One region of the Ferdinandcohnia salidurans genome, then DNA from elsewhere that is predicted to be linked to it. Evidence: a T-box and tRNA genes for the amino acid it is inferred to sense, from the RefSeq annotation. Region 1 holds a T-box; the other holds one or more tRNA genes.
What was found. The T-box of region 1 lies ahead of ACFSFW_RS20865 (valine--tRNA ligase). A T-box ahead of a tRNA ligase gene usually reads a tRNA of that ligase, here a tRNA-Val.
Positions count from the first base shown of each region.

Region 2: it encodes a tRNA-Val, which carries the amino acid that the T-box ahead of ACFSFW_RS20865 (valine--tRNA ligase) is inferred to sense. The anticodon was not compared.

Region 1 covers NZ_JBHUEK010000031.1:65,232-72,718, forward strand. Annotated here, with positions in the region: gene ysxE (spore coat protein YsxE) at 75-1,118, shown strand; gene ACFSFW_RS20860 (YszA family small membrane protein) at 1,132-1,326, opposite strand; T-box leader at 1,541-1,767, shown strand; gene ACFSFW_RS20865 (valine--tRNA ligase) at 1,935-4,577, shown strand; gene ACFSFW_RS20870 (bifunctional folylpolyglutamate synthase/dihydrofolate synthase) at 4,657-5,961, shown strand; gene ACFSFW_RS20875 (type IV pilus modification PilV family protein) at 6,130-6,555, shown strand; gene ACFSFW_RS20880 (prepilin-type N-terminal cleavage/methylation domain-containing protein) at 6,569-6,961, shown strand; gene ACFSFW_RS20885 (pilus assembly PilX N-terminal domain-containing protein) at 6,972-7,487, shown strand, end outside.
Region 2 covers NZ_JBHUEK010000008.1:74,325-81,811, forward strand. Annotated here, with positions in the region: gene ACFSFW_RS06280 (YjcG family protein) at 1-347, opposite strand, end outside; gene ACFSFW_RS06285 (alpha/beta hydrolase) at 462-1,187, opposite strand; gene ACFSFW_RS06290 (dicarboxylate/amino acid:cation symporter) at 1,300-2,529, opposite strand; cyclic di-AMP (ydaO/yuaA leader) riboswitch at 2,668-2,818, opposite strand; tRNA gene ACFSFW_RS06295 (tRNA-Val) at 3,034-3,106, shown strand; gene ACFSFW_RS06300 (DUF3231 family protein) at 3,242-4,258, shown strand; gene sstT (serine/threonine transporter SstT) at 4,317-5,552, opposite strand; gene ACFSFW_RS06310 (SOS response-associated peptidase) at 5,939-6,616, opposite strand; gene ACFSFW_RS06315 (ATP-binding protein) at 6,635-7,487, opposite strand, start outside.

The sequences.
Region 1 (7,487 bases):
GTGAGGAAAACCTCACCCTGTTTTCTATATGAAACAAATGATCAAAACAGTTAGGAAAGAGAGTGATTGGCCCAATGGAAAATAACGATGCTAAAGAAATAGGGCCCATCTTAAAAAAATACAATCTACAGCCCTTATCTTTTGAACAACTCGGGAAAGTTACAAAAGTAGTGACTAACAGAGGAATTTTCGCTTTAAAATCTGTATCAAGTAAAATAAACCCTTCCTTCCCTACTTTCCTTCAACAATTATTGCAACAGGGCTATACAAGGGCAGTGCCCATCTACTCTACCATCGAGGGGAAATACCTTGTCTATCATAACCATAAATTCCACTACCTAATGCCTTGGTTAAAATCCACGACCACTGAACACCGTGGAGAACATTATCATTCCTTTTTTAAAGAAATTGCAAGGATTCACTTAACAACCGCAAGAAAACTACAAATGAACGATGAAACTGAGATTACAGGGCATTATGAATCAATCGTTAAGAAATGGGATGAACGGAATCAGTTTCTAGAAGGTTTTGTTGAAGCTGCCGAACAAAAATGGTATATGTCCCCATTTGAGCTTCAATTCTGTACGTATTTTTATGAAGTAAGTCTAGCAGCCTCATTTGCAAGATCACAGCTCGATAAATGGCATGAGTTAATGAAAGAAGAAAAAGCATACCGTACCGCATTAACACTTAATCATTTTTCAGATACACATTTATTATATGATGACAGTGGAAGAGGGTATCTATCAAATTTTGAAAGGGCTGGTTTTGCAAACCCTACGAATGATTTAGTAAGCCTCTATTATCGAATTTTAAAGACCTATCCGACTTTGTGTACGGATTGTCTTGAATGGTATGAAACGTATCAAAGCCGTTTTCCTTTACGTGAAGAGGAGTTCTATCTCTTTTTAAGCCATTTAACTTTCCCTGAGCCAATCTATAAATGTGTTCGAAATTACATTGAAAATAATCAGAAGAAACCAGAGCGAGAGCATGTCAAAGTATTACAACGAGCCTATTGGCTGACTAAAAATATTGAATTTGTTTCAGTCAAACTCTTGGAAGCCGAACAAAAAAGAAAAGAAAAAGAGGAAGAAGAAGAATCCCATACGGAGTAAAGTATGGGATTTTTTAGATCATGTCGAGGTGAAATGCAACTGCAAGTAAAATTAATATGGCTAAAAAAAGCACATCAAATGAGGTGGGTATAAAGATAGTTCGAACCGCTTGAACGATGGTGATGGGGATGATAAATTGGTGGCAAACATCTCTACATTGTCGTACCCAATGAGGATAAGAGTATTTTCTAAAACGGCGTCTTCTCATGCTTTATCTCTCCCTTCAAAGAAATCCTATAATTAAACTATGCTTGGAAAAGCAGAAAAGTTCCTGTCAATTCAGATTGAAAATTTTGTAACAAATTAACTCTAAGAGAATAAAGTATAAAAAACTTGGCTACCCTTATTGACAATACCTATTGAAATTCAACAAAATAAGTAGTAAAATTCTTTAAAGAACTTAACTTACATACCTATAATGAGTACATACGATGACAGGGAAGAGTACATTGAGAACACCTTCAGAGAGAGAAATCATTAGCTGTGAGATTTCTTAGGAACGTTACAATGGAAGGTCGCCCTTAAGTAGCTTTTATGAAATGAAGTAGTAAAAGCCGGTGAAAAGCCGTTATCTTTTCTTGAGAGCATAGATTAGTTTTTTATCTATGAAAAAAGGTGGTACCGCGAATAGACTCCATTCGTCCTTTTATTAGGATGAATGGAGTTTTTTATTTATTCAGCCGAAGCTGAAAAATAAGCCTCCGGCGGATGTCACAGATTTTCAAAGGAAACTTTTCGAGCAAGCTCGAAAAAATCTGGACGGCAAATACGCCAAGGCGCATTTGATTTTGTTTATTAGTTTAAGGAGGAACTCAAATGGAAGGTAATGAAAAGACTTTATCAACTAAGTATGATCCGCAAGCCATTGAAGCGGGACGTTATCAATATTGGTTAGAAGGTAAATTTTTTGAAGCAAAAGATGATGCTGAGAAAAAACCTTATACGATTGTTATTCCACCACCCAACGTAACAGGGAAGTTACACCTAGGTCATGCGTGGGATACAACTCTACAGGATATTCTTACTCGTATAAAAAGAATGCAAGGCTATGATGTTTTATGGTTACCGGGAATGGACCATGCCGGTATCGCAACCCAAGCAAAGGTCGAGGCTAAACTACGTGAAGAAGGAAAATCTCGCTATGACTTAGGCCGAGAAAAGTTTGTAGAAGAGACATGGAAGTGGAAGGAAGAGTATGCGAGCCATATTCGTGAACAATGGTCTAAACTAGGTCTTGGACTTGATTACTCGAGAGAACGTTTCACTCTTGATGAAGGACTTTCTAAAGCGGTACGTGAAGTATTCGTTACCCTATATAAAAAAGGTCTAATTTATCGCGGTGAATATATCATCAACTGGGATCCAGCAACCAAAACAGCTCTATCTGACATTGAAGTCATTTATAAGGATATTCAAGGTGCATTTTACCATATGCGTTATCCATTAGCAGATGGAAGTGGGTCTATTGAGATTGCAACGACTCGACCAGAAACAATGCTAGGTGATACTGCAATCGCTGTTCACCCAGAAGATGAGCGCTTCAAGCATTTAATCGGTAAAACGGTTGTTCTTCCGATCGTTGGAAGAGAAATTCCGATTGTTGCTGATGATTATGTTGATATGGAATTTGGATCTGGTGCTGTTAAGATTACACCAGCTCATGACCCGAATGACTTTGAACTAGGGAATCGTCACAATCTTGAACGTGTTTTAGTTATGAATGTAGATGGAAGCATGAACGCAAATGCTGGTAAATACCAAGGAATGGATCGCTTTGAATGCCGAAAACAAATAGTTAAAGACCTTCAAGAAGAAGGCGTGCTATTTAAAATTGAAGAGCATCTCCATTCAGTAGGTCACAGTGAGCGAAGCGGGGCAGTTGTTGAGCCATATCTATCCACACAATGGTTTGTAAAGATGCAACCATTAGCAGACGAGGCAATCAATCTCCAATCACAAGAGGAAAAAGTTAATTTCGTTCCAGAACGTTTCGAAAAAACATATCTTCACTGGATGGAAAACATCCGTGACTGGTGTATTTCACGCCAATTATGGTGGGGTCATCGAATTCCAGCATGGTACCATAAAGAAACAGGAGAGGTTTATGTTGACCATGAGCCACCAAGTGACATCGAAAATTGGGAACAAGACAATGATGTTTTAGATACTTGGTTTAGTTCTGCATTATGGCCTTTCTCCACAATGGGGTGGCCAGATAAGGAAGCAGCTGATTTTAAACGCTACTACCCTACAGATGCTCTAGTAACAGGCTATGATATCATCTTCTTCTGGGTATCAAGAATGATTTTCCAAGGCCTAGAATTTACAGGAAAACGTCCATTTAAAGATGTTCTGATTCACGGTCTGGTACGTGATGCAGAAGGTCGTAAAATGAGTAAGTCACTCGGAAATGGTGTGGACCCAATGGATGTTATCGCCCAATATGGAGCCGATTCATTACGTTACTTCTTATCTACTGGAAGTTCACCTGGCCAAGATTTACGCTTTAGCATGGAAAAAGTTGAAGCAACATGGAACTTCGCCAATAAGATTTGGAATGCATCACGTTTTGCATTAATGAATATGGGTGACCTGAAGTTCGAAGACATTGACTTTAGTGGAGAAAAATCTGTTGCTGACAAATGGATTTTAACTCGCCTAAATGAAACAATCGAATCAGTAACAAAGCTTGCTGATAAATATGAATTCGGTGAAGTTGGAAGAGTTTTATATAACTTCATTTGGGATGAATTCTGTGATTGGTATATTGAAATGGCAAAACTACCATTGTACGGTGAAGATGAGCAAGCAAAGAAAACAACAAGATCGATTCTTGCATATGTCTTAGACAACACGATGAGATTGCTACACCCATTCATGCCGTTTATTACCGAGGAAATATGGCAAAACTTGCCGCATAATGGCGAATCCATTACTGTAGCAAAATGGCCGGAAGTGAATCAGGAATTATCTGATGATCAAGCAGCCGGGGAAATGCGACTATTAGTCGATATTATTCGCTCTGTTCGAAACATCAGAGCAGAAGTTAATACACCTATGAGCAAACAGATCAAGCTTCATATTAAAGCGAAAGACGAAGCAGTTCTTTCACAATTGGAAAAGAATCGTTCTTATTTAGAAAGATTCTGTAATCCTAGCGAGCTTGTACTTGCAACTGAAATTACTTCTCCTGACAAGGCTATGACTTCAGTAGTAACAGGAGCAGAATTATTCCTTCCACTTGAAGGACTAATCAACATTGATGAAGAAATTAAGCGTCTAGAAAAAGAACTAGATAAACTTGATAAAGAAGTTGAACGCGTTCAGAAGAAACTTAGCAATGAAGGCTTTGTTAAGAAAGCACCTCAAAAGGTAATTGAAGAGGAACAGGCAAAAGAAAAAGATTATCTTGAAAGACGCGAAACAGTTCGTGAACGCATTTCAGAATTAAGAGGCTAAAGGAATGAGAGGCGAATCTATTATAGATTCGTCTTTCCTTCATTATTAAAGTTGAATGAATATATATGGAGGAACCCATATGATACATACGTACGAAGATGCTTTGTCATGGATTCATGGAAGATTAAGACTTGGTATGAAGCCAGGACTTGCGCGAATGGAATGGATGATGGAACGGCTCGGTCATCCAGAAGAAAAAATAAAAACGATTCATGTAGCAGGAACAAACGGGAAAGGCTCAACTGTTAGCTACATTCGCAATATGTTACAAGAAGCTGGATATAGGGTTGGAACATTTACTTCTCCTTATATTGAGACCTTTAATGAACGAATTAGTGTAGATGGAAAACCTATATCGAACGACGAAATTGTCACTCTTTTAAAGGTGATCAAACCATTAGCAGATGAATTAGAAGGGTCGGAACTTGGGGGTCCAACTGAATTTGAAGTAATCACGGCAATGGCTCTCTATTATTTCGGGGAAAACACGGATATTGATTTCGTGATAATGGAGGTTGGATTAGGGGGCAAGTTAGACTCAACAAATGTGATAACTCCTCTTGTATCTATAATCACGAGTATTGGATTCGACCATATGAATATTTTAGGGGACACCATTGAAAAAATCACCGGAGAAAAAGCGGGTATCATTAAGCAAAATGTCCCGGTCGTGTCAGCAGTTGAACAACAGGAAGCTATTGAGGTTATTAAGGCCAAGGCAAAAGAAGAAAATAGTCAACTGTATCAATTGGGACAGGATTTCTTTATTGTAGATCACCAACACAATAATGGAGAATCATTTACTCTAAAAGCAGATAATCAAACCTTTCATAATCTTAACATTTCCATGAAGGGCACTCATCAGGTACGAAATGCTAGTCTTGCAGTAATGGCGTTAAATATTTTAAAGAATAGTGAGATTGTACAAATCGGAGATCATGAACTTGCAGCTGGATTAGAAAAAACAAAATGGATTGGTCGCTTTGAAGAGATTTCGAAAGAGCCCCTTGTCATTCTGGACGGAGCTCATAATCCTGAAGGAATTAAAAGCCTTGTTGATACAATTCAGGCGCACCTAAAAGAGAAAGAAATCCACATTATTTTTAGCGCATTACATGATAAAAAACTTGATACGATGATTGGGCAACTTGAAGCAGTCGCTGATAACCTAACATTTACAACCTTTGACTTTCCGAGAGCAGCAAGCTCCAACGAACTATATGAAAATTCTTCTAAAGGCGAAAATATTGCTACGCTTGAAAACTGGAAGGATGCTGTGAAAAAGGGATTAGACAAAATAACAGCGGAAAAGAATGCAGTCCTAGTTATAACTGGTTCACTTTATTTTATATCAGAGGTTAGGGGATTTTTATTATCAAAATAACTGAATAGAGGCAAGATAGATGTGAAATAGATAAGAAAAGACTTTTCTTGTCTATTTTTTTACATGAAAATACAAATTCTGACGCGTCTTTATGTTTTTTCCTTTCCAATATAATTTAATAACAATATAATGGTGCTAAAGAACTAATAGTGAAGAGGGGGATGGAGGTTGAAGATAAAGAATCAAAATGGGATCACCTTAATTGAAATTCTCGCCTCCATCGTCATTCTGTCAATTATCATTATGTCAATCACACCAATGTTCATACAATCATCTAGGGCTAATCATCTGTCGAAAAATATAACAGAGTCAACTTATCTTGCAGAATCCGAGATGGAAGAAATCATAAATCTAAATACAAATTCTAATACACCATCATTAAATAATCTATCAAATAAAATACAAAATAAAGGGTACCAAAGTGACCCTTCATGCACTAACTGTTATGGAATATCAAAAGAAGGTCGTTATATTCTCGTGCAAATTAATGACATATCAACTGATCTCGGAAAAATTGTGATGAAAATCTATAGAGATACATCTAAAAGAGAGCTTGAATCCCAAATGGAGATGATTATATCTTGGAAAAAATAGTGGGTGTTAAAAAATGATAAAGTCCGAAAGAGGTGTTACTTTAGTTGAACTATTAGCCGCCATTTCACTTCTTTCAATCATTCTACTTCTAGCTAGTTCTGTTCATTTATTTGGACAAAAACAAATGAATTCACAATCGGATGAGGTACAAAAACAATCACAAGAAAGACTAGCGGCAAATCTAATTACAAAAGAAATTAGAAAAGCAAAAACTGTCGAGGTGAAAAACCCTAATCAGTTAACCGTTAATGATACAGATACTTACAAACTAGAAGGAACGACAATTAAGAAAAACAATGAAGAGTTTATGACAAAGATAAACGGTTTTTCTGTTACAAAGAATGGAAATCAAGTTAATTTAAAAATTGGGAACCTGCCAGAAACCACTATTTATATACGAGAATAGGCGTGATATTTTGAAAAAACGGACTTCATTCTTAAATAATGAAAAAGGTGTTGCCCTAGTTATGGTACTGTTAATCCTAACTGTCGTTACTATATTGGGCCTAGCACTAATGGGACTTACATTGAATAATATGAAAATGAGCTCCAGTGAAAGAACCTACCAATCTACTTATTATATTGCTGAATCAGGCGTTACATATACGTTGGATAAGGTGAATAAGAACATCGTACATATTTATAACGACTCAACAAATAAAACCACTTTTTTTTCAAAAATTGATAGCATGATCACGGATATTAACAATGAACTACCTTATACAAACTTTGAAGAAGCTTTTGGACATCAACCAGAAGCAAAAATACTGATTGAAAAGATTGGGAATCAAAATGCCAACGCAAGCCATCACGATTATAAAATCACATCGATCGGAACAATCGATAATCGGTCACGGACGGTTGAGAAACAAATCCGCATCAAATGGGTAGCTAAAAGTAATGTAGAAATTCCTGATACAGCTGTGTTTGTT
Region 2 (7,487 bases), on a different contig from region 1:
ATATGTGGAACAAACGCATATTCAGGTTCTCCTGCAAAATAACCAGAGTGAAGTGCATTATGTAGTTTTTGTAATTGTTCATTAGGATCTACTTTTAAATAAATTACATTGTTTACTGGGGAAAAAGAACTTACCTTTAATACAGTTAATGTAAATGGATTTACCTGTTTGGTAACCGCTGCTAATTCCCTTGTAATATCCACAATTTCATTATCGGATGCCTCGAATGCATTTTTTACCGTGATATGTGGTGGAATCAATGCATAATGCGGGTCATAACGTTTACGATATGAATTTGCGATGTCTTGCAGACTTTTGGATGGGAAGATAACAATGCCATATTTCATTTGTATTGCCCTCCTATAGTATAAAATTTCAAAACGTAAAGTACCTAATGTTGTATTACGAAAAATGATAACATAATTATAACAAATATTTGAAAATGATAGAATAAAAAACAGTTAATTGAGCATTTTTGAAAGGGCCCTTGGTAAGTCAGGTTGCCAAAACTTCCACGTATGGTTACCGTTGAATTCTTCATAAAAACATGGATAACCTTTGCTCGCGATGAGTTCGTTTAGTTTTCGGTTTGGCGTTAAAAAATCCTCAATATCACCTTTTGTTGTTTTTACTTCGGTTTCACCTGTCCCGATTATATGATATAGGTCAATGAGATGAGGGTCTGCAAAACGTTCAACCTCCAACAGAACATGATCATTTACAAGGGGAGATTGCATGATCACCTTTCCAAAAGTATGAGGGTATTCAAGTGCTGTCAGTAGTGATATAGTCGCTGCCAGTGAATCCCCAATTAATGCTCGTCCTTGCCCCATCTGATAGGTTGGGAACTCCTGATCAAGAAATGGTACTAACTCTTCCCCTAAGAAACGCTTATACAAATGATGCTGCTCCCCATCTGGGTGATATTTCTTACGTCGGTCTGCAACGCTTTTATAAGGAACACCAACAATTATGGTATTGCTTATTTCACCTGTTTCAATCAGCTTATCCGCAACTCTCGCAACCCTGCCAAGATTAAAATAATCGCGCCCATCCTGAGCGATGAGAACATTATATTTATAGAGAGGGGAAAAGGTGGCAGGCAAATAAACGATAAGCTCAAGTTCTTCATTTAAAAGCTTACTATGTATAGTCATTTCCCTAACAGTGCTTTTATTAATCGTCATCTTTTTAAACCTCCAAACAATCGATTAAGTTAATCTGCATCATTATTATAACGCTTGAAAAATAGGAAAGCGACAGGAAAAACTTCCTGTCGCTTTCGGTACATATTACGCATTAAGCAGCTGCTTCATCCATATGTTTCTTTTCAGATTCTGCAACATATACAGCACACGCTGCATCACCTGTTATATTAATAGCTGTACGTGTCATATCAAGTAATCGATCAATACCAATAATTAAACCGATACCTTCTGGTGGTAGACCAACTTGATTTAGAACCATGGCAAGCATGATTAAACCAACACCAGGAACACCAGCGGTACCTACACTTGCAAGCACAGCTGTTAGGATAACCATAATAATTTGAGTAAAAGTTAGATCAAATCCGTATACCTGTGCAATGAAGATGGTGGCAACACCTTGCATAATAGCTGTACCGTCCATATTGATAGTCGCACCTAATGGTTGAACAAAGCTACTAATTGGTTCAGGAACCTTTAGATTTTTTTGTGCAGTATCCATAGATACAGGAAGAGTGGCACTACTACTTGATGTACTAAAAGCAACCGTCATCGCAGGTGCAAAACCTTTGAAAAACTCAATGGGGTTTCGTTTTGCCAATACTGCAATCGTACCACCATAAGTAATGGCTGCGTGAACAAGTAAAGCGGCAAGTACAATTAAGAAGTAAGCAAGCATTGCTTTAATTGCAGCATACCCTTGGCCACCAATAGCAGTCGCTATTAAGCCGAACGTACCATATGGAGCCGTCTTCATTACAAGATTAACAAGATACATTAACACTTCATTTGCTTGTTCAAATAAATTTACAATACCCTTCGTTTTTTCGCCTAACACGGTTAGAGCAAAACCTATAAAAATAGCAAATGCAATAATTTGAAGCATATTTCCATCAGTCATTGACGTAAATGGATTTGTTGGGATAATTCCAATTAGTGTTTCCATAAATGGAGGAGCTTCAGTTGCCCCTTCATAAGTAGCCCCTTGCGTATCAAAGGCTCCACCAGCGCCAGGCTTAAAGATGGAAGCAAGAGCGATCGCAATTGTAATCGCTATCGTTGTTGTTGCTAAAAAATAAGTTATCGTTTTAGCACCAATTCTTCCAAGCTTCTTTGGATCACCAAGGCCTGTAACTCCTAGAGTAATAGAAACTAAGACAATTGGAACAACAAGCATTTTAATTAAATTCAAGAAAATTTGACCAAGTGGAACGAAAATCCAAGTATTCGCAATTTCAAAAATGGAAGGTGACGTTACGTTTAAGATAAGACCTACAAGTGCACCAAGACCTAAACCTAATAAAATCTTTTTAGTTAATGACATAAAAAACCTCCTCTAAGATGTATTCGAGTGTGAATTTGGGCAGCAAAAGGGTGGTGTGTAATGCGGTGAATAGCATTTTTTGGAGACACAAAAAACCACGAGAGTGTGGCTCGTGGCTTTATCGATAAATTTGCGCAACAATGCTCTCTCCAAATGCTTACGAGGTTAGCTGTCGGATTCGGATGAAGAGTATCTCCTACCTTTATAAAAAAGGATTCACCCCGTGTGCCCTTTTGCACGTTTATGGTTCCCCCGTTTCCCAAAAATGGGAATTCAGCGACTATTAAATTGTACTTTGCCTTGATATTATATTTATACAAATAAAATGAATGTATGTCAATAATAACATATATTTACGTTTTTTACGATGTTAATATTTTCATAACAAAAAGGTGACCATCAAATACCATCAAACCTCAGAAAAATAGTAACCCTTATAAAATTTACTAGAATTTAATTGACAAACGCTCGAAACGAATGTATATTATGAATTATTCATATAGTGATTCCGTAGCTCAGCTGGGAGAGCACTACCTTGACAGGGTAGGGGTCGGAGGTTCGAGCCCTCTCGGAATCATCACGAAGCACTTGAGATTACTTAAGTGCTATTTTTTTTTGCTTTTTTTCTGGTTTTGGGGGATAGTATAATAATTTTCTTGCTTTTTGGAGAAATTATCCTTGGTAGGTCTAGACTAGGAGGTCGGTTGATTACATGGAGGATAAATCCAAAATTCGTTTAACTGCAGCGGAGATGGCGAGCTTATGGACACAATACATAAATGATACGTTATCTGTATGTGTAAACTCATATTTTTTAGAGAAAGTAGAAGATGAGGAAGTTCGCCCAATTATTGACATGACGTTGAAAGCCTCTAAAGAAAATATTGCGATCGCACGTAATATCTTTGAAAAGGAGGACTTTCCAATCCCGCTAGGATTTACAGAGCAGGATGTAAATGTGAAAGCTCCAAGACTTTTTTCTGATACTTTCGTATTAATGTATTTAAGACAAATGTCCATTCTCGGAATGGCAGGTAGTAGTGGGGCACTTGGCCTTGCGACACGTCCAGATGTAGTTGCTTTTCATAAACGTATATTAAATTTAGGGGTTGAGTTGCAAGACCAAACACGTGAATTGATGTTAAAACAAGGGACTTATGTACGACCTCCTTATATTTCTATTCCTGACAAGGTAGATTTTGTAGAGAAACAGCATTTTCTGGCTGGATTCATGGGAAAAAAGAGAGCCCTAACTTCAGTCGAAATTAGTCATTTATTTTTAAATGTGCAAACCAATGCGATTGGCAAGGTATTAATGACAGGATTTGCACAGATCACGGAAGGTAAGGATGTAAAACAATTTTTAATAAGAGGAAAGAAACTTTCTCAAAAATATATAGAGCTATTTAGTAACTTTCTAATCAAAGAGGATCTTCCTACTCCTATGAGCTGGGATTCAGCTGTAACTGACAGTAAAGTGAGTGTTTTCTCTGACAAACTTATTATGTTTCATGTATCAGCAATGATTGCAGCGGGTATTGGGAATTTTGGAATGGCCATGGCTGCTAGCCCTAGGAGAGATGTAGGTTTAAAATATGCCTCATTAATTCCAGAAATCTCATTGTATGCTGAGGATGGGGCCAATATTATGATTAAACATGGGTGGTTGGAGGAGCCTCCACAAACAGATGACAGAGAACAACTGATAAAAAATAAGGCCGAAAGGTAAAAAGACAAAGGGAATTTTTTTCCCTTTGTCTTTTTTAGAGTGTGTCCGATTTATAAGATTAAGCTGACTTTTTCGCAGTTTCCTTCATTTCTTTACGCTTCTTAGCGTATTCAGCAGTTGCTGTGAAAAGTACGTCCGATGATGAGTTAAGGGCAGTTTCACAAGAATCTTGTAGGACCCCAATAATGAAACCAACAGCAACGACTTGCATGGCAACATCGTTTGGAATTCCGAATAGGCTTGATGCTAAAGGAATTAGTAAAAGTGATCCGCCAGCCACACCTGATGCACCTGCTGCTGAAACAGCGGATAATACGCTAAGAATAAGTGCTGTTGCAAAATCAATTTCAATGCCAAGTGTATGAACTGCTGCAAGCGTGAGAACAGAAATCGTTACTGCCGCACCAGCCATGTTAACCGTAGCACCTAATGGAATTGAAATTGAATAAGTGTCTTTATTTAGTCCAAGTTTTTCGCAAAGATTCATGTTAACCGGAATATTTGCAGCTGAGCTACGAGTAAAGAATGCAGTAATTCCACTTTCTCTTAGGCTTCGAAAAACGATTGGATATGGATTTTGGCGAATATAGATATAAACAATTAATGGATTCACAACAAGTGCAATAAAGAACATACAGCCAAGTAGAAGGGCTAAGATTTTTCCATATTCCATTAATGCAGAAAGTCCGTTTGTTACAAATGCATCGAACACTAGGCCCATAATTCCAATTGGAGCTAAGCTGATTACCCATTTTACAACTGTTGAAATAGCATCAGAAACATTTGAAATCAAGGTCTTTGTTGTGTCGTTTGCACTTTTTAATGCAAATCCAAAAACAACCGCCCAAGCAAGAATTCCGATGTAGTTGGCATTCATTAGGGCATTAATCGGATTATCAACAATGTTAAATAGTAATGTTTGAAGAACCTCTAAAACACCACTTGGAGGTGAAAGGTCTTCTGCACCCGATACAAGTGACAATTTGACTGGAAAGATAAAACTTGCTAATACCGCTACGAATCCAGCTAAGAATGTACTAATTGCATATAAGCCGATAATCGATTTGATATTTGTTTGGGTTCCACTTCTGTGTTTAGAGATGGCGTCAATAACTAAGAATAAGACCAATACCGGTGCAACGGCTTTTAGTGCACCTACAAATAATGAACCAAAAATGCTAACCCATTTTGCTCCTTCTGGTACGACTAAAGCTAAAAGGATACCAACGATAATACCGCCAAATATACGTTTAACCAGGCTAATCTGATTCCATTTGTAAAAGATTTCTTTCATATTCTTTCCCCCTTTTCATGGTTGTCCACTTTATTATTTTATGAAATTAATATTATAAGAATAATATAATATTTGTTAGTTTAACACGAAAATTGTCAATTGTGTATAAAATTTAAAAGCTGGAAATGAATTTATTTGGTGAAAAATTTGGTAGTTGTAAAATACAGAACTCTTTGACAGACAGGGGAATCTGTCGAAAGTATAGGCATTATTTTATCATAGATAACAAGATTTTTAACAACTAAATGTATGTAAAACGTCTATCACTTATTCACAAGTATTTCGGTATACTAAAATAATAGTTTCGAAATACTTTTTCGTTTAACGAACTTAATGTAAAAAACTAAAAAACGACAAATCCACGATAGGAATTAGTCGTTTTTTCTTTAACATATTTTTTGAATTAAATTTGGTGAGTTATTGCGTGGTGAGTTAACTAAAGACGAAACCTCATATGCCTCCATGTTGTCAGCAGCCAATGGTTTAAGTAGATGTTTAACCTTTGATACATCCTTTAGAGTAGGGTCAAGCCATGCTCGTTCGTCCTCTTTATTTAAAATAACTGGCATACGGTCGTGAATATCCTTCATTAGTTCATTTGGGGTGGTGGTGATGATGGAACAAGAAAATAAGGAATTCCCTTCCGGAGATTTCCAACGTTCCCAGATTCCCGCCATTGCAAATAGATCATTCGATTTTAATTTAATTCGCATCGGTGTTTTTGTTTTGTTGGGCCCTTTTTTCCATTCATAAAAGCTATCTGCAATAATCAGACAGCGTCTATGTTTGAAGGCATGTCTGAAACTAGGTTTTTCAGCCAATGTTTCAGCGCGTGCATTGATCATTTTATATCCGATTTTTTCATCCTTTGCCCATGAAGGTACGAAGCCCCAGCGTAAATATCCTAAGCGATTTTGTGTACCGTCATTAATTACTGAAAGGACCGAATGGGAAGGGGCGATGTTATAGCTTTGTTGAAATAAATCTTGTTCCATTGCAGCTTCAATATCAAAACGATTAAGAATGTCATCGTACTCTGCAAAAAGAGTAAATCGACCACACATTGTGGATCACCTCATTTTTTATGATATAGGTGGATTTTTGGATGTTGGTAACTTGATAAGAAAAGAGGTACCTTTCCCTACTGTACTCTCAACATAGATTGACCCTTTTAGTTGCTCAATAATTTGAAAACAAATGGTAAGCCCTACACCGGTTCCTTTATCTTTTGTTGAATAAAAAGGTGTACCAATTTTTGAAAGCTGTTCTTTCGTCATACCAGGACCATTGTCCGTGATTTTCACAATAATGTCTTGTTCTTTTGCAAAGGCATTTATTTGCAATAAGCCGTCATTTCCAATTGCTTCTATTGCATTTTTAATAATATTTATCAAGACTTGCTTGATTTCATCCTTATTCCCGTTAATGTATAGCGAGTCTTCAATGAAGGTTTCAACCTCAATGCTTTGAATATTTGTATAGGATGTCATAAGTTCAACCGTTTTTGATAGTTCCTCGCTGATGTTTACTAATTGAGTATTACTATTATTTGGCTTAGCAAGTGATAAATAATCATTAATAATCGATTGTGCACGATTTAACTCAGAAAGAGTGATGTCGATATAATTTCGCTGTTTATCAGTAATATTATCATCCCGACTTATTAACTGTAAAAATCCATTTACCGTCGTTAGTGGATTACGTACCTCATGGGCAACGGAGGCCGCTAGTTGACTAACCACATTCATTTTTTCAGAACGTCTTAGCTCCCGTTGTAAGAGGATTTGTTGCTTTAAATTTTCAATAATTAGAACTACGAGTAAAAGGGTAATCCACGTAACTATTGAAAAAAGGATCATAATGAGTAGTTGATCAATTTGATTATACTTTACTATGACGATCGCTCTTGTAATAACGATAAAACTATAAATGATT